3 regions of the Kitasatospora sp. NPDC088160 genome follow, and region 3 is predicted to be linked to each of the others. Evidence: riboswitches for the same ligand, from Rfam matches in the RefSeq annotation. Region 3 holds a riboswitch; each other region holds the start of a gene.
What was found. A riboswitch is a leader RNA that binds a small molecule or an ion and turns the genes downstream of it on or off. The one in region 3 is predicted to bind thiamine pyrophosphate.
Positions count from the first base shown of each region.

Region 1 (4,774 bases), on a different contig from region 3:
GAATGCCTGGAGCGACTTGCCGGCCTGGGCCGCGCGGACCTTCAGGGTCTGGATCTGGTCGTCCGGGACATCTCGGATGGTGAGTGCCGTCATATCTGCACTCTAGCACCACTAGCTGCAAAATGCAGAACTCCATCCGGCCGGATCACGCCTCTTTCATGGGCTTGATCAGCAGCGGCGAGTACGGCATACCAGCTCCTCACTGAGGGTGATTGGGACGGCGCTCAGCGTAGTACGCCGGATGTGCCCGCGTCCGAAGTCCGGACAAGTGTGTTGCTGTCCGCCTTCCGTGCGCAGACACGGTGCCGCCCCGGCAAGCGTCGAAGCTCACCGGGGCGGCAGCGAGGTGCAGCTGGACGTCAGTCGGCCAGCGGGAGATAGACCCGGTTGCCCTGGGCGGCGAACTCGGCGGACTTCTCCGCCATCCCGGCCAGCGCCTCGGCGTCGAACTCGGTCTCCACGGCACTGGAACCGTCACCGTGCTCGGCGCGGATCTTGTGGCTGATCTTCATCGAGCAGAGCTTCAACCCAGAACCAGCACATTCACGCTGGCCAACCACACTGGCGCACCGCCCGGACCGGACGAGACCGTCAGTACGGGAGCAGAACCGTGGTGTCGAGGGTGAAGCCGAACGGCTCGGGGATGTGGATGACCTCCCCGAAATCGGCGTCTTCCCTCATCCGATAGCGACCGGCCTCGGGCTCCCTGAAGAGCGTGACGGTCTTCTGCGCGGCGTCCACCAAGAGGTAGAGCGGGATCTGCATCAGCGGGTAGTCACGGAGCTTGCCGACCCAGTCGTTCTCCGGGTTCGACGGCGAGACGATCTCGACTGCGATGAGAGCCAGCTCGGCCGGAACCCTGTTCTCCGTGGTCGTCATGGCGTCTTCGGGGAGATACGTGAGGTCTGGGTTTCGCAGCTTCGACACCTGAGGAGAGGTCAGGTCCATGTTTCCCGTGGAGAGGTATCCAGCCGGAGCACGGGCCTCGAACTGTCGGCGGACAACGGAGAGGTTCCGCTCGTGGATGGCCGAGGGCGACGCCTGCATGATGACGATGTCACCAGAGAACTCGATCTTGAAGTTCGCCGGGGCGGACCTGCGGAACTCCTCGATCAGGGCGAGGTGCTCAGGGTTCATCTGTCCTCCTGGGGTATGGCCCAGCACCACGCTACCGGCTGATGAGGAGACGCTGCCCCAGGACAGCCTCTTCGGTGTCAAGGGACAGCGCCATCGTCAGACCCTCGTCAGTCGGCCAGCGGGAGGTAGACCTTGTTGCCCTGGGCCTTGAACTCCTCGGACATGGCCTTCATGCCCTCGACGGCTTCCTCGTCGTACTCGGGCGAGGCCGCACCGTTGCCGAACTTCTCATTGATGCTTTTGCTGATCTTCATCGAGCAGAACTTCGGGCCGCACATGGAGCAGAAGTGGGCCGTCTTGGCGGGTTCGGCGGGGAGGGTCTCGTCGTGGAAGGCGCGGGCGGTCTCCGGGTCGAGGGCCAGGTTGAACTGGTCCTCCCAGCGGAACTCGAAGCGGGCATCGGAGAGGGCGTCGTCCCAGTCCTGGGCGCCGGGGTGGCCCTTGGCGAGGTCGGCGGCGTGGGCGGCGATCTTGTAGGTGATCACGCCGGTCTTGACGTCGTCGCGGTTGGGCAGGCCCAAGTGCTCCTTGGGCGTGACGTAGCAGAGCATCGCGGTGCCCCACCAGGCGATCATCGCGGCGCCGATGCCCGAGGTGATGTGGTCGTAGCCGGGGGCGACGTCGGTGGTGAGCGGGCCGAGGGTGTAGAACGGCGCCTCGTCGCAGATCTCCTTCTGGAGATCCATGTTCTCCTTGATCTTGTGCATCGGGACGTGGCCCGGGCCCTCGATCATCACCTGGACGTCGCGCTCGCGGGCGATCCGGCCGAGTTCGCCGAGGGTCTGCAGTTCGGCGAACTGCGCCTCGTCGTTGGCGTCCGCGATGGAGCCGGGGCGCAGGCCGTCGCCGAGCGAGAAGGTGACGTCGTAGCGCGCGAGGATGTCGCAGAGTTCCTCGAAGTTGGTGTAGAGGAAGTTCTCCTGGTGGTGCGCCAGGCACCAGGCGGCCATGATCGAGCCGCCGCGCGAGACGATGCCGGTCTTGCGGCGGGCGGTCAGCGGGACGTACCGGAGCAGGACGCCGGCGTGGACGGTCATGTAGTCGACGCCCTGCTCGCACTGCTCGACGACGGTGTCCCGGTACACCTCCCAGCTCAGGTCCTCGGCCTTGCCGTCGACCTTCTCCAGGGCCTGGTAGAGCGGCACGGTGCCGATCGGCACGGGGGAGTTGCGCAGGATCCACTCGCGGGTGGTGTGGATGTTGCGGCCGGTGGAGAGGTCCATGACGGTGTCGGCGCCCCAACGGGTGGCCCAGGTCATCTTCTCCACCTCCTCCTCGATCGAGGAGGTGACGGCGGAGTTGCCGATGTTGGCGTTGATCTTCACCAGGAAGTTGGTGCCGATGATCGCCGGCTCCACCTCGGGGTGGTTCACGTTGACCGGGATGACGGCCCGGCCGCGGGCCACCTCGGCCCGCACGTACTCGGGGGCGAGGCCCTCGCGCAGCGCCACGAACTCCATCTCGGGGGTGACCACGCCCCGCTTGGCGTAGGCGAGTTGGGTGACGGCGGCACCGCCGCGGCCGCGCAGCGGGCGACGCGGGCGGCCCGGGAAGACGGCGTCCAGGTTGCGCAGGTTTCCGCCGCGCGGCGAGGTGTGCTTGATCCCGTCGTCCTCGGGGCGCGCCTCGCGGCCGTCGTACTCCTCGACGTCGCCGCGCTGGCGGATCCAGGCGTCGCGCAGGGCGGGCAGGCCGCGCCGCACGTCGGGTTCGTAGGCCTGGTCGGTGTACGGGCCGGAGGTGTCGTACAGCGGGACGGTCCTGCCGTTGGTGAGCTGCACCTCGCGGTACGGGACCCGCAGGTCGGGCCGGGACCCTTCGCGGTAGGCCTTGCGCCAGGCCGGGGTGGGGTAGCCGGTGCCGGCGCTGGTGACGGTGGCGGTGACGGTGGCCGTGGCGGTGGCGGTGGCGGTGGCGGTGGCGGCCTCGGTGCTGCCGGCCTCGGTGCCGCTGTTCCCGGTGCTGCGGGCAGGCTGCGGCTGTGCTTCGAACGTGGTCATCTGACCTCATACTCCCTACGCCGGCATTACCCGGTCAGGTTCCTGCGGTCGACGCAGCCGTCGGTCCGTCCGTCGACGTCCCGGTCAGCGCCCTCTCAGCCCGGTGCTCCGAGCTCCCGCGTCGGCAGGCGGTGTTGCCTGCACATGACGCCCAACACCGTAGCGAGCCGATCGCCGCAGGTCCAGCACGCCTCCGGCCGGCCGGACCCCGCGCCAGGAACGCCGAAGGCCCGGCCCCCTGGACGGGGGCCGGGCCTCGGGCGGTTGCTCAGCCCTTGGCGGCCTTCTTCACCAGGACCACCACGGCGGCGGCGATGCCGGCGACGACCAGCACCTTGATCATGATGCTCAGCAGGGCGCCGACGACACCGAAGACGAATCCCACGATGTTCCAGAGCAGCACCAGGACCAGCACCGGGATGACGATGTTCCGCACCCAGGAGGGCAGCGACTTCCAGAGCTCAGCCATGACCGTTCCTTCTCTCCCCGTGGGGTCGGCTGCCGTCCGGTGCCGCATCCCGCTTGCTTTCGGTACTTCGATCGTACGGGGACACGAGTGCCGGAACGAGGCCCGTCGGCCCGGAGAGAACCCCTAGATCACCCCGACCCGGGGCCCCGGGGAGACCCGGGTGCGGACCTCGGGGACGACCCCCGGCAAGGGCCCCGCACCCCCTGCGACCAGCGGTCAGACCGGCCAGCGCTCGCCGCGCCAGGCGGCGTCCCAGAACATCCACTCGTAGCGCGAGGTGGTCGTGAAGTGCTCGACGACCCGGCGCCGTTCGGCCGGGGAGATCTCCTCGCCGAGGCGGTCGGTGAGCGCCAGCACCCGGCGGACGACGGACTGGAACGCCTCGTCGCCGTAGGTGGCGATCCACTTGGCGTACAGCGGGTCGGGGGAGCCCTGGGCGAGCAGCGCCTCGCCGACCCGGGCGTAGATCCAGTAGCAGGGCAGCACCGCGCCGACGGCCTCGGCGAAGGAGCCGCCGTAGACGGTGGCCAGCAGGTAGCTGGTGTAGGCCCGGGTGGTGGGCAGCACCGGTTCGGCGGCGGCCTGCTCGGCGCTGCCGCCGAAGGCGGTCAGGAACTCGGCGTGCATGCCCTGTTCCGCGGCCAGCGCGCCGACCGCGTCGTCGGCGAAGGCCCGCACGTCCTCCTCGCCGGGCGCCTTGGCGGCGCAGACGGCGAGCGCGCGGGCGTAGTCGCGCAGGTAGTGCGAGTCCTGGACGACGAAGTGGCGGAAGGCCGCACGCGGCAGGGTGCCGTCGGTGAGGCCACCGATGAAGGGGTGGGCGAGGATCTCGGCGTACACCGGCTCGATGGCCGCCCAGAGTTCTTCCGTCAGGCTCTTGCTCATGCCCAGGACCCTAGACGGTCGGTCCGCGGGCGGTCAGCCCTCGGGCGGGGAGAACACCACCAGGACCCGCAGCTCCTCGGTGACGTGGTGGAAGCGGTGCGGGGTGCCGGCCGGGACGTAGACGACGGTGCCGCGCCCGACCGTGGCGGTCTCGGCGCCGACGGTCAGTTCGGCGCGACCGCTGATCACCTGGTAGATCTCGTCCTGGTCGTGCGCGGTCTGCGGGTCGGTGTCGCCGGGGGAGAGCGCGTAGAGCCCGGCGGACATCCGCGGTTCGCACAGG
Region 1 covers NZ_JBIUSS010000005.1:175,991-180,764, forward strand. The annotation lists gene ACIOGZ_RS09595 (FitA-like ribbon-helix-helix domain-containing protein) at 1-93, opposite strand, end outside; partial or broken gene ACIOGZ_RS09600 (phosphomethylpyrimidine synthase ThiC) at 360-542, opposite strand; gene ACIOGZ_RS09605 (Uma2 family endonuclease) at 592-1,137, opposite strand; gene thiC (phosphomethylpyrimidine synthase ThiC) at 1,245-3,137, opposite strand; TPP riboswitch at 3,133-3,267, opposite strand; gene ACIOGZ_RS09615 (DUF5326 family protein) at 3,406-3,606, opposite strand; gene tenA (thiaminase II) at 3,823-4,491, opposite strand; gene ACIOGZ_RS09625 (cupin domain-containing protein) at 4,525-4,774, opposite strand, start outside.
Region 1: linked by a shared signal. The riboswitch ahead of thiC (phosphomethylpyrimidine synthase ThiC) and the one ahead of thiO (glycine oxidase ThiO) in region 3 are both predicted to bind thiamine pyrophosphate.

Region 2 (4,774 bases), on a different contig from region 3:
CAGCGGGCCGCCGGAGTTGCCGGGGTTGATCGAGGCGTCGGTCTGCAGGGCGTTCATGTAGGAGGACTGGCCGCCGGTCTCGTCGCCGGAGGCGACCGGGCGGTCCTTGGCGCTGACGATGCCGCTGGTGACGGTGGACTCCAGGCCGTACGGCGCACCGATCGCGACGGTGGCGTCACCGACGTTGACCTTGTCGGAGTCGGCCAGCGGAAGCGGGGCCAGCTTGCTCTTCGGCGGGTTTTCGATCTTGACCACGGCGACGTCGTAGCCCTCGGCGTGGCCCAGCACGGACGCGTTGTAGGACGTGCCGTCGGCGAACTTGACGGTCAGTTTGCCGCCGTTGAGGGTCGGCGCGACCACGTGGTTGTTGGTGAGGATGTGGCCCTCGGTGTCGAAGACGAAGCCGGTGCCGGTGCCCGACTCGCCGTTGCCCTGCGCCTTGATGGTGACGACGCTGGGCAGCGCCTTCTGCGCGATGCCGGCGATCGAGCCGGGAGCGGGCTCGTTCTTCTGGGTGTTGCTGGCCTGGACGGTGGTGCTGCGGTGGTCGTCGGCGCTGCTGGTGCTGTCGTTGCGGTCCGCGACGGTCACGCCGAGCGCACCGCCGGCCACGCCGGCGATCAGCGCGACGGCGGCGATCAGGGCGACCAGGCCGCCGCGCTTCTTGCGCGGGCCGCCGGGGCCGCCGGGGTAGTCGGCCGGGTAGCCGAGCGGTCCGGCCGGGCCACCCGGGTAGCCCGCGCCGCCGCCGGCGTCGTGGGAGGCACCCCAGCCGCCGAGCGGCTGGCCGGCGCCGAACGGGTGGTGGCCGGGCGCGGGGTGCGCGGCGGGCGCGCCGGGGGCGGCCGGGGTGCCGTACGGGTCGTGCGGGCCGGCGGCGGGGACGCCGTGGGCCGGGGTGGCGTACGGGTTGGCACCCGGCGGCAGGGCCGGGCTCTCGGCGACGGGTGCGACGGGTGCGACGGGTGCGGCGGGTGCCGCCGGCGCGGCCGGGACCGGCGGGGCGGGCGGCAGGACCGGCGGCGGCGCGTCGATGTAGCCGGTGGCGGCGTCGACCGGGGCGGCCGGTGCGTCGACGACCGGCGCGGCCGGGGTCTGCGGGGGCGCCTCCGGCGCGGGGACCTTGGTGAAGGCCACGGTGGGCTGGTACCCACCCTCGGCCGGAACACCATCGGCCGCAACGCCCTCCGTCGGCGCGGCCTCAGCCGGTGCGGCCTCGGCGGCCGGAGCGGCCCCGGGCTCGGGGACCCGGCCGAAGGCCAGTGTCGGCTGGTGCCCGCCCGAGGCGTGGCCGTCGGAAGCGGGAACAGCCGCCGCCTGGCCGCCCGAGGGCTGCTCCCCCTGCGGCCCGGTGGGCCCAACCTCGCGCTCGGTGCTCACGAACGACCTCCATAGCTGACAGAACCAAGGACCATAGTTTTTCGTACTGCCGATTCGTTTGCCGTAAGGACCCCTCTGAATAACTCATAAGAATCCTTAGCCGCAGCCGACAGCCGGGCCGCCGACCAGGCTGTCCTACGCCGACGACCGAGCGATGACCGAGCCGACGAGCAAGTCGACGGCCGAACCGAAGACCAGGCCGACGACCGGAGGCTCCCCCACCTCCGCCGGGCGTCCCGCGATGCGGGCCGCACACCCCGTGGCCTTGGCGTTCACCCCCGGGCCGGTTAGCCTGTCGCTCACAACTGACACGCGGGAGCTTGGACCATCCAGGCTGAGAGTGCGCTGGTCGACCGTACGCCACGGGATCGTGGGCGGACCGTCGAGGGGGCGCAGACCGCCGGAACCTGTCCGGGTAATGCCGGCGTAGGGAGTATCGGCCATGTCGCCTGCTTCGCCATCCTCTTCTTCGGACGCGCCCGCGTCCAAGGGTTTCCCCGAACCGTCCCCGACCGCTCACGGCGGTGACAGCGGTCACGCGGGCCCCACCGGCACGGCGACCGCCGTCCTGGAGCGCCCGGAGCGTGCCGAGGCGCCGCTCGTGCTGGACACCGAGCCGCCGCGCACGCTGCGCTTCCGGGACCACTTCGCGCTCTGGATGAACCTGGGCGTCAGCCTGATCGGCTTCTCCACCGCCGCGACCGTGCTCGGCGCCAAGGGCAGCGAGCTGTCGCTGGCCGCCGCGGTGACCGCGATCGTGGCCGGCACCGTGGTCGGCACCGCGATGCTCGGCGTGGCCGCGCTGATCGGGGCCCGTACCGGCGCGCCCGCGATGGCGAACCTGCGCGGGCTGTTCGGCACCCGGCTGTCGTATGTCCCGACGGTGCTGAACATCGTCCAGTGCGTCGGCTGGGGCGTGTTCGAGCTGCTGACGATCGCGGCGGGCGCGCAGACCGTCGCCCACACCGACGGCTACCGCTGGCTGTTCGTGCTCCTGGCGGGCGCGCTGACCACCGCGCTGACCATCTGGCCACTGGGCTCGATCGCGGTGCTGCGCCGCTTCGTGGCCGGTGCGGTCGCCGTCGCGATGGTGTACTTCACCGTCCAGCTGGGCCGCCAGGGGGTGCCCGACCCGGGCGCCGGCAACTGGCACGGCTTCCTGGGCGCCACCGACGCGATGATCGCGGTGTCGATCTCCTTCGTCCCGCTGGCCGCCGACTACACCCGGCACTCGCGCACCGCACGCTCGGCGTTCTGGGGCAGCTTCTCCGGCTACACGATCGCCCAGGTCTGGTGCTACGTGCTCGGCCTGATGGCCCTGCTGCAGTCCGACGGCGACCCGAACAGGATCTTCGACTCCTTCCTCGGCGTCTGGGCCGGCTGGCTGTTCCTGCTGGTGCTGGTGCTGCGCGAGACGGACCAGTCCTTCGCCAACGTGTACTCGACCGCGATGTCGGTGCAGAACCTGCTGCCGAAGGTGGACCGCCGGGTGCTGACCGGCGGGATCGGCCTGCTGATCACCGTGCTGGCACTGCAGATCGACAAGTTCACCGACACCTACACCAACTTCCTCGGTCTGATCGGCTCGGTCTTCGTGCCGCTGCTGGCGGTGCTGGCGGTGGACTACTTCTTCGGCGCCGGCCGGTACGGCTGGAACCTCTCCGCCGACGCGCCCTCGCGCCGCCTGATGCTGCTGCCCTGGGTGCTGGGCTTCGCGGTCTACCAGTTCATCGCGCCGACCGCGGTGGCCGGCTGGTGGACGGACTTCTGGACCTCCGCCCAGGACGCCCTGCACTTCACCCCGCAGGAGTGGACGTCCGCCTCGCTGTTCGCCTTCCTGGTGCCCGCGCTGGTCACCTGGGCGCTCACCCCGCTGACCCGCAGGACGGCGCCGAGCTGACCGACCGACACCGAAGACGGCCCCGCAGATTGGGGCCGTCTTCGCCTGCGCGTCACTTCCGCCGCCTATCGTGGGGCCCGTGACCAGCACAGACCCGTCCTCGACGGCGGCGCGCACCACGCCGCCCGTCCAGGTGATCGCCCACCGCGGTTCCTCGCACGCCCTGCCCGAGCACACCCTGGCGGCGTACCGGCGCGCGCTCGACGAGGGCGCGGACGCGGTCGAGTGCGACGTCCGGCTGACCGCCGACGGCGAGCTGGTCTGCGTGCACGACCGCCGGATCGGCCGGGTCTCCAACGGCCAGGGCACCGTCTCGGCGATGACGCTGGCCGAGCTGGAGGCGTACGACTTCGGCGCCTGGAAGACCGGCCGCCCCAGCACCGACCCCGAGCTGCGCGGCGTGCTGCGGCTGGAGCGGCTGCTGGAGCTGGTGGTGGACTGCGGCCGCCCGGTGGACCTGGCGATCGAGACCAAGCACCCGGTGCGCTACCGCGGCCGGGTGGAGGCCGAACTGCTGCGGAAGCTCGAACGCTTCAAGATCGGCGCGAGCCGGGAGGGCGAGCGCCCCTCGGCCCGGATCATGAGCTTCTCCTCGGTGGGGCTGAACCGGGTGGCGGCCTCGGCGCCGGAGTACCGGCGGGTGTTCCTGTTCGAACGGACCCTGCCGCTGCTCGGCCGGCTGCGCCCGGGCTCCCCGCTGCCGGGCGGGGCTCGGATCGCCGGACCGGGCATCGACCTGGTGCGGGCCCGCCCGCAGCTGGTGACGCGGCTGCGCGAGCTGGGGCACGAGGTGCACGTGTGGACCGTGGACGAACCGGCCGACGTGGAACTGTGCCTGGAGCTCGGGGTGTCCGCGATCATCACCAACCGGCCCGCCGAGGTCCTGGCGCAGCTCGGCCGGTGATCCGGCGTCGGACGGCGGGCCGCCCGCAAATCCACCCGCAAAGCCCGGACACAACCTGATCGTTCTGGTCGGCAGTCAAACCTTCCGGGCCCGTTATTGCCGGAATTCATGCGCCGGGGCGACGCACGGTGAGCACGGAATGACCTCAGGTCCACCCTCGGTCGCAATCGCTTGAAATGTCCTCGCGGGATCGTCCGGCGGTCGTTTCCGACGCATTACCAAGGGGCATCTCTCCCTCGGCATACGCTGAAGGAGGTCCGGGGGTGGCGTTGATGGTGGCGCGTGAAGTGCCGGCTTCATCGACCATGGCAGTGCCGCACGGCCCGGCGAGTGTCGGGGTCGCACGGCGCCGACTGCGTCGAGATCTCGGCGACCGGGAGATACCGGAGCCGGTCGTTGATGATGCCGTACTGATCCTTTCCGAACTGCTGAGCAACGCCTGTCGGTACGCCCGTCCGCTCGGCCCGCTGCGGGCCCTGGGGCGCGGCGCCCGGGCCGAGGTGGTGGACCAACTGCTGGTCGGCGTCCCCTCCGGGGCGCATTCCGCCACGGGCGGCCGGGAGCGCGAGGAGCACGGGAGCGGAACGGAC
Region 2 covers NZ_JBIUSS010000031.1:66,580-71,353, forward strand. The annotation lists gene ACIOGZ_RS36290 (trypsin-like peptidase domain-containing protein) at 1-1,380, opposite strand, end outside; TPP riboswitch at 1,683-1,830, shown strand; gene ACIOGZ_RS36295 (cytosine permease) at 1,823-3,280, shown strand; gene ACIOGZ_RS36300 (glycerophosphodiester phosphodiesterase family protein) at 3,360-4,184, shown strand; gene ACIOGZ_RS36305 (ATP-binding protein) at 4,490-4,774, shown strand, end outside.
Region 2: linked by a shared signal. The riboswitch ahead of ACIOGZ_RS36295 (cytosine permease) and the one ahead of thiO (glycine oxidase ThiO) in region 3 are both predicted to bind thiamine pyrophosphate.

Region 3 (5,025 bases):
GGCAGGTACATCCACTCGGAAACCAGGGCTTCGATCTTGCTTTCAATCTCACTCACGCCACCAGACTGCCACCTCCACAGCCCCCCGCGCACCAGCTGCTACCCCGCGACCGCCGACTTCAGCGGCACCGAGGGGTCCGCCGCGCGGGCCCGGTCCAGCGCGGTGCCGCGCTCGATCAGCCGGCGGCCCTGGGTGAGGTCGCGCGGCCGGTCGACGGCCAGCAGCGCGCTCGGCACCCCGTCGCGCAGCCAGAGCGCCGTCCAGGAGGCGTCCTGCGGGCCGCCGCGCCACAGCAGTTCGTCGCCCTCGGCGTGCCGCCCGGCGTACTGGACCATCCGCCCGAACTGCTCCGACCAGAAGTACGGCACCGGGTCGTACGGCGGCGCGTCCGCGCCGAGGACGGCGGCCGCCACGGCCTCGCCGGACTGCAACGCGTGGTCCCAGTGCTGGACGGCCAGCCGGGCGCCGGAGCGGGCGGACGGGTAGCTGACGCAGTCCCCGGCCGCGAAGACGCCGGGCAGGCCGGTGCGCAGCCGCCCGTCCACCAGGACGGCGCCGGTGCCGTCCAGCTCGACGCCGGAACCGGCCAGCCAGCCCGTCGCGGGCCGGGCGCCGACGCCGACCACGACCTCGTCGGCGGGCAGGTGCGAGCCGTCCGCCAGCAGCACCGCGCCCTCCTCGACGGCGGCCACGCCGACCCCGCAGCGCAGGTCGACACCGGCCTCGGCGTACCAGGCGGCCATCGCCGAACCGACCTCGGCCGGCAGCGCGCCGGGGACGGGCGCCGGGCCCGCCTCGACCACCGTCACCTCGCAGCCGGCCGCGCGGGCGGCGGTGGACACCTCGGCGCCGATCCAGCCCGCGCCGACCAGCACCAGCCGCAGGCCGGGCCGCAGCAGGGCACGCAGCGCCAGCGCGTCGTCCAGGGTGTGCAGCAGGTGCGCGCGCTCGGCGCCGGGCAGGGCGCGCGGGGTGGCGCCGGTGGCGATCACCAGGGCGTCGTACGGGAGGTCGCCGGCGTCGGTGTGCAGCACGCCGGGGGCGAGGCCGGTGGCGCGGCGGCCGGTGAGCAGTTCGATGCCCAGGTGCGGGTAGTCGATGTCCAGGGTGGTGGCGTCGGCCTTGCCGAGCAGCACGTCCTTGGAGAGCGGCGGCCGGTCGTACGGCGCGTGCGGCTCCTCCCCGACCAGCGTGATCCGCCCCCGCCAGCCGCCCTGCCGCAGCTTCAGGGCGCACTGCGCCCCGGCCAGCCCGGCCCCGACGACGACCACCTGATCCGTTCCGTTCAGCTCTGCCACGCCCGTCACTGTACTCAGCGCCCTGCCGGGGCCACCGGCCCGTCCACCCCGCGTACGGGCCTTCGGCCGGGCCCGCCCCCGGCGTTATGGTGGGGGCACCATCACGGGAGCCCGGCGTACCGGGCTGAGAGGCGGGCTGGCACGGCCCGCGACCGTCCGAACCTGATCCGGGTCATTCCGGCGAAGGGAGAAGAGCAGCCTTGTCACGCTTGCCCGAGGAAACCCACGCCGACGTGTTGGTGATCGGCGGGGGCGTCATCGGCCTCGCCGTCGCCTGGCGCGCCGCGCAGCGCGGGCTGGGGAACATCGTCGTGGTCGACCCCTCCCCCGGCGGCGGGGCGGCCGGGGTCGCGGCCGGGATGCTCGCCCCGGTCACCGAGCTGCAGTACGGCGAGGAGCCGCTGCTGCGCCTCGGCATGGCCTCCAACCAGCGGTACGGGGACTTCGCCGCCGAGCTCACCGAGGCGAGCGGCGGCCTGGACACCGGGTACCGCCGGTGCGGCACGATCGCCGTCGCGCTGGACTCCGACGACCGCGAGGAACTGCGCGAGCTGCACGCCTTCCACCAGCGGCTCGGCCTGGACTCGGCCTGGCTGACCGGCCGGGAGGCCCGCAGGCTGGAGCCGATGCTCGCCCCCGGCGTGCGCGGCGGCCTGCACGTCGCGGACGACCACCAGGTGGATCCCCGCCGGCTGCTGACCGCCCTGGTGGCCGCCTGCGAGCTCGCCGGGGTCGTGCTCCACCGGGCCGAGGCCGTCGGGCTGCTGGTCGAGGACGGCCGCGCGGTCGGCGCCCGGCTCGGCACCGGCGAGACACCGAGGGCCGACCAGGTGGTGCTCGCGGCCGGCCCGCACAGCCACCGGCTGCCCGGGCTGCCGGAGGGCGTGCTGCCGGCCGTCCGCCCGGTGAAGGGGCAGATCCTGCGGCTGCGGATCCCCGAGGCGTACCGGCCGTTCCTGTCCCGCAACGTCCGCGCGGTGGTGCGCGGACAGCACCTGTACCTGGTGCCCCGGGAGAACGGCGAGCTGGTGATCGGCGCGACCACCGAGGAGCAGGGCTACGACACCACGGTCACCGCCGGCGGGGTGTACGAACTGCTGCGCGACGCCCACGAGTTGGTGCCGGGCATCACCGAACTCCCGCTGCTGGAGACCTCGGCCGGGCTGCGTCCCGGTTCGCCGGACAACGCCCCGCTGCTGGGCCCGACCGCGCTGCCCGGGCTGGTCGCCGCCACCGGCCACTACCGCAACGGCGTGCTGCTCACCCCGGTGACCGCCGACCTGCTCGCCGAGTACCTGGCGACCGGCGAACTCCCCGAGCTTGCAAAGCCGTTCACGCCCACCCGGTTCTCCCCCGACCGCTCCACCACGAAGGCCTCCGCATGACCGAGATCGCACCACCCCAGACCACACCGGCCCAGACCACACCGGCCGAGATCGGGCTGACCGTCAACGGCGAGCCCCGCCGGGTGTCCGCCACGACCACCCTCGCGGAGGTGGTGGCCACCCTCAGCGCCGCCCACAGCGGCGTCGCCGCCGCCCTCAACGAGGCCGTGGTGCCGCGCAGTTCGTGGCCGGCCACGGAACTGTCGGCGGGCGACCGGATCGAGATCCTCACCGCCGTCCAGGGAGGCTGACATGGCTGACGACCTGCTGACCATCGCCGGGGAGTCCTTCGGCTCCCGGCTGATCATGGGCACCGGCGGCGCACCCAGCCTGGAGATCCTGGAACGGGCGCTGCTGGCCTCCGGCACCGAGCTGACCACCGTGGCGATGCGCCGGGTCGACGCCGGCACCCAGGGCTCCGTCCTGGACGTGCTGACCCGCAACGGCATCCGGGTGCTGCCCAACACGGCGGGCTGCTTCACCGCCGGGGAGGCCGTGCTGACCGCCCGGCTGGCCCGCGAGGCGCTCGGCACCGACTGGGTGAAGCTGGAGGTGATCGCCGACGAGCGGACCCTCCTGCCGGACCCGATCGAGCTGCTGGACGCCGCCGAGACCCTGGTCGACGACGGCTTCACGGTGCTGCCGTACACCAACGACGACCCGGTGCTGGCCCGCAAGCTGGAGGACGTCGGCTGCGCGGCGATCATGCCGCTGGGCTCGCCGATCGGCTCCGGCCTGGGCATCCGCAACCCGCACAACTTCCAGCTGATCGTGGAGGACGCGGGCGTCCCGGTGATCCTGGACGCGGGCGCCGGCACCGCCTCGGACGTCGCGCTGGCGATGGAGCTGGGCTGCGCGGCGGTGATGCTCGCCTCCGCGGTGACCAGGGCGCAGGACCCGGTGCTGATGGCCGAGGCGATGCGGCACGCCGCCGAGGCGGGCCGGTTCGCCCACCGGGCCGGCCGCATCCCGCGCCGGTTCCACGCCGAGGCCTCCTCGGCGATGGCCGGCCGGGCGGAGCTGGACACCCGCGAGCACCCGGCGTTCTGACGCCCTGGCGCCCGGCACCCACCCGCGTGTGCCGTGTCACAAACCGGGCACAGCCGGGCCCGGAGGGGATGTCCTCCGGGTCCGGCTGCCGCCTGCGGCCCTAGACTCTCCGGGTGGACATGGCACTGCACGACCCCCTGATCGGTACCCTGCTCGACGGCCGGTACCGGGTCGAGCAGCGCATCGCGACCGGCGGGATGTCCACCGTCTACAAGGGCACCGACACCCGGCTGGACCGGGTCGTCGCCCTCAAGGTGATGCACCCCGCGCTGGCCGGGGACGACGGCTTCACCGCCCGGTTCATCCGCGAGGCCAAGGCCGTCGCCCGACTCTCCCACCCGAACGTGGTGAACGTCTTCGACCAGGGCGCGGACGGGGCCAACGTCTTCCTCGCCATGGAGTACGTGCCCGGCCGCACCCTGCGGGACCTGCTGCGCGACCGCGGCGCGCTGTCCGTGCGGGCCGCGCTGGACGTGCTGGAGCCGGTGCTGGCCGCCCTCGGCGCCGCCCACCGGGCCGGGCTGGTGCACCGGGACGTCAAGCCGGAGAACGTGCTGATCACCGAGGACGGACTGGTCAAGGTCGCCGACTTCGGCCTGGTCCGGGTCCTCGGCACCGCCGACGGCGCGCCCACCTCGACCAGCACCGCGACCGGCGGCACGGTCCTCGGCACCGTCTCCTACCTGGCCCCCGAGCAGATCCTCCCGGACGCCCCCACCGACCAGCGGGTCGACGTCTACGCGGCCGGCATCCTGCTCTACGAGATGCTCACCGGCCGCCGCCCGCACACCGGCGACAACCCCGTCCAGGTGATGTACAAGCACCTGCACGAGGACGTCCCCGCCCCCTCGCTGATCGCCCCGGCCGTCGGCCCCGGGCTGGACGCCATAGTGGCCGGCGCCTGCGCCCGGACGGCCGAGGCCCGCCCGTACGACGCGGTCGAACTGCTCGCCGCCCTCCAGCGGATCCGCCGCACGCTCACCCCGGCCGAGCTGGACGCCGAGCCGCCGGCCTCCACCCGGCCCAGCCCGCGCTACCCGACCAGCGAGCCGACCTCGGTGATCCAGCAGCCGGCGGGGCCCGTCGACGCCGGGGCGCCGGAGCCCACCAGCGTGCTGGACGTGCCGGCGGAGCTGCTGGACCAGCTGCTGGTCGAGCCGCGCCCGTACGACGAGCCGACCCCGGTGCGCGGGCGCCGGCCCGGCCTGCTGCGCCGCCTCCCCCGCAAGCCGCTGATCTGGGTCGCCGCGCTGACCGCCCTGGTGCTGGCGGTCGGCGGTGCGACGTACGGG
Region 3 covers NZ_JBIUSS010000019.1:95,480-100,504, forward strand. The annotation lists gene ACIOGZ_RS27740 (Rv2175c family DNA-binding protein) at 1-56, opposite strand, end outside; gene ACIOGZ_RS27745 (FAD-dependent oxidoreductase) at 99-1,307, opposite strand; TPP riboswitch at 1,392-1,504, shown strand; gene thiO (glycine oxidase ThiO) at 1,508-2,683, shown strand; gene thiS (sulfur carrier protein ThiS) at 2,680-2,934, shown strand; gene ACIOGZ_RS27760 (thiazole synthase) at 2,936-3,733, shown strand; gene pknB (Stk1 family PASTA domain-containing Ser/Thr kinase) at 3,853-5,025, shown strand, end outside.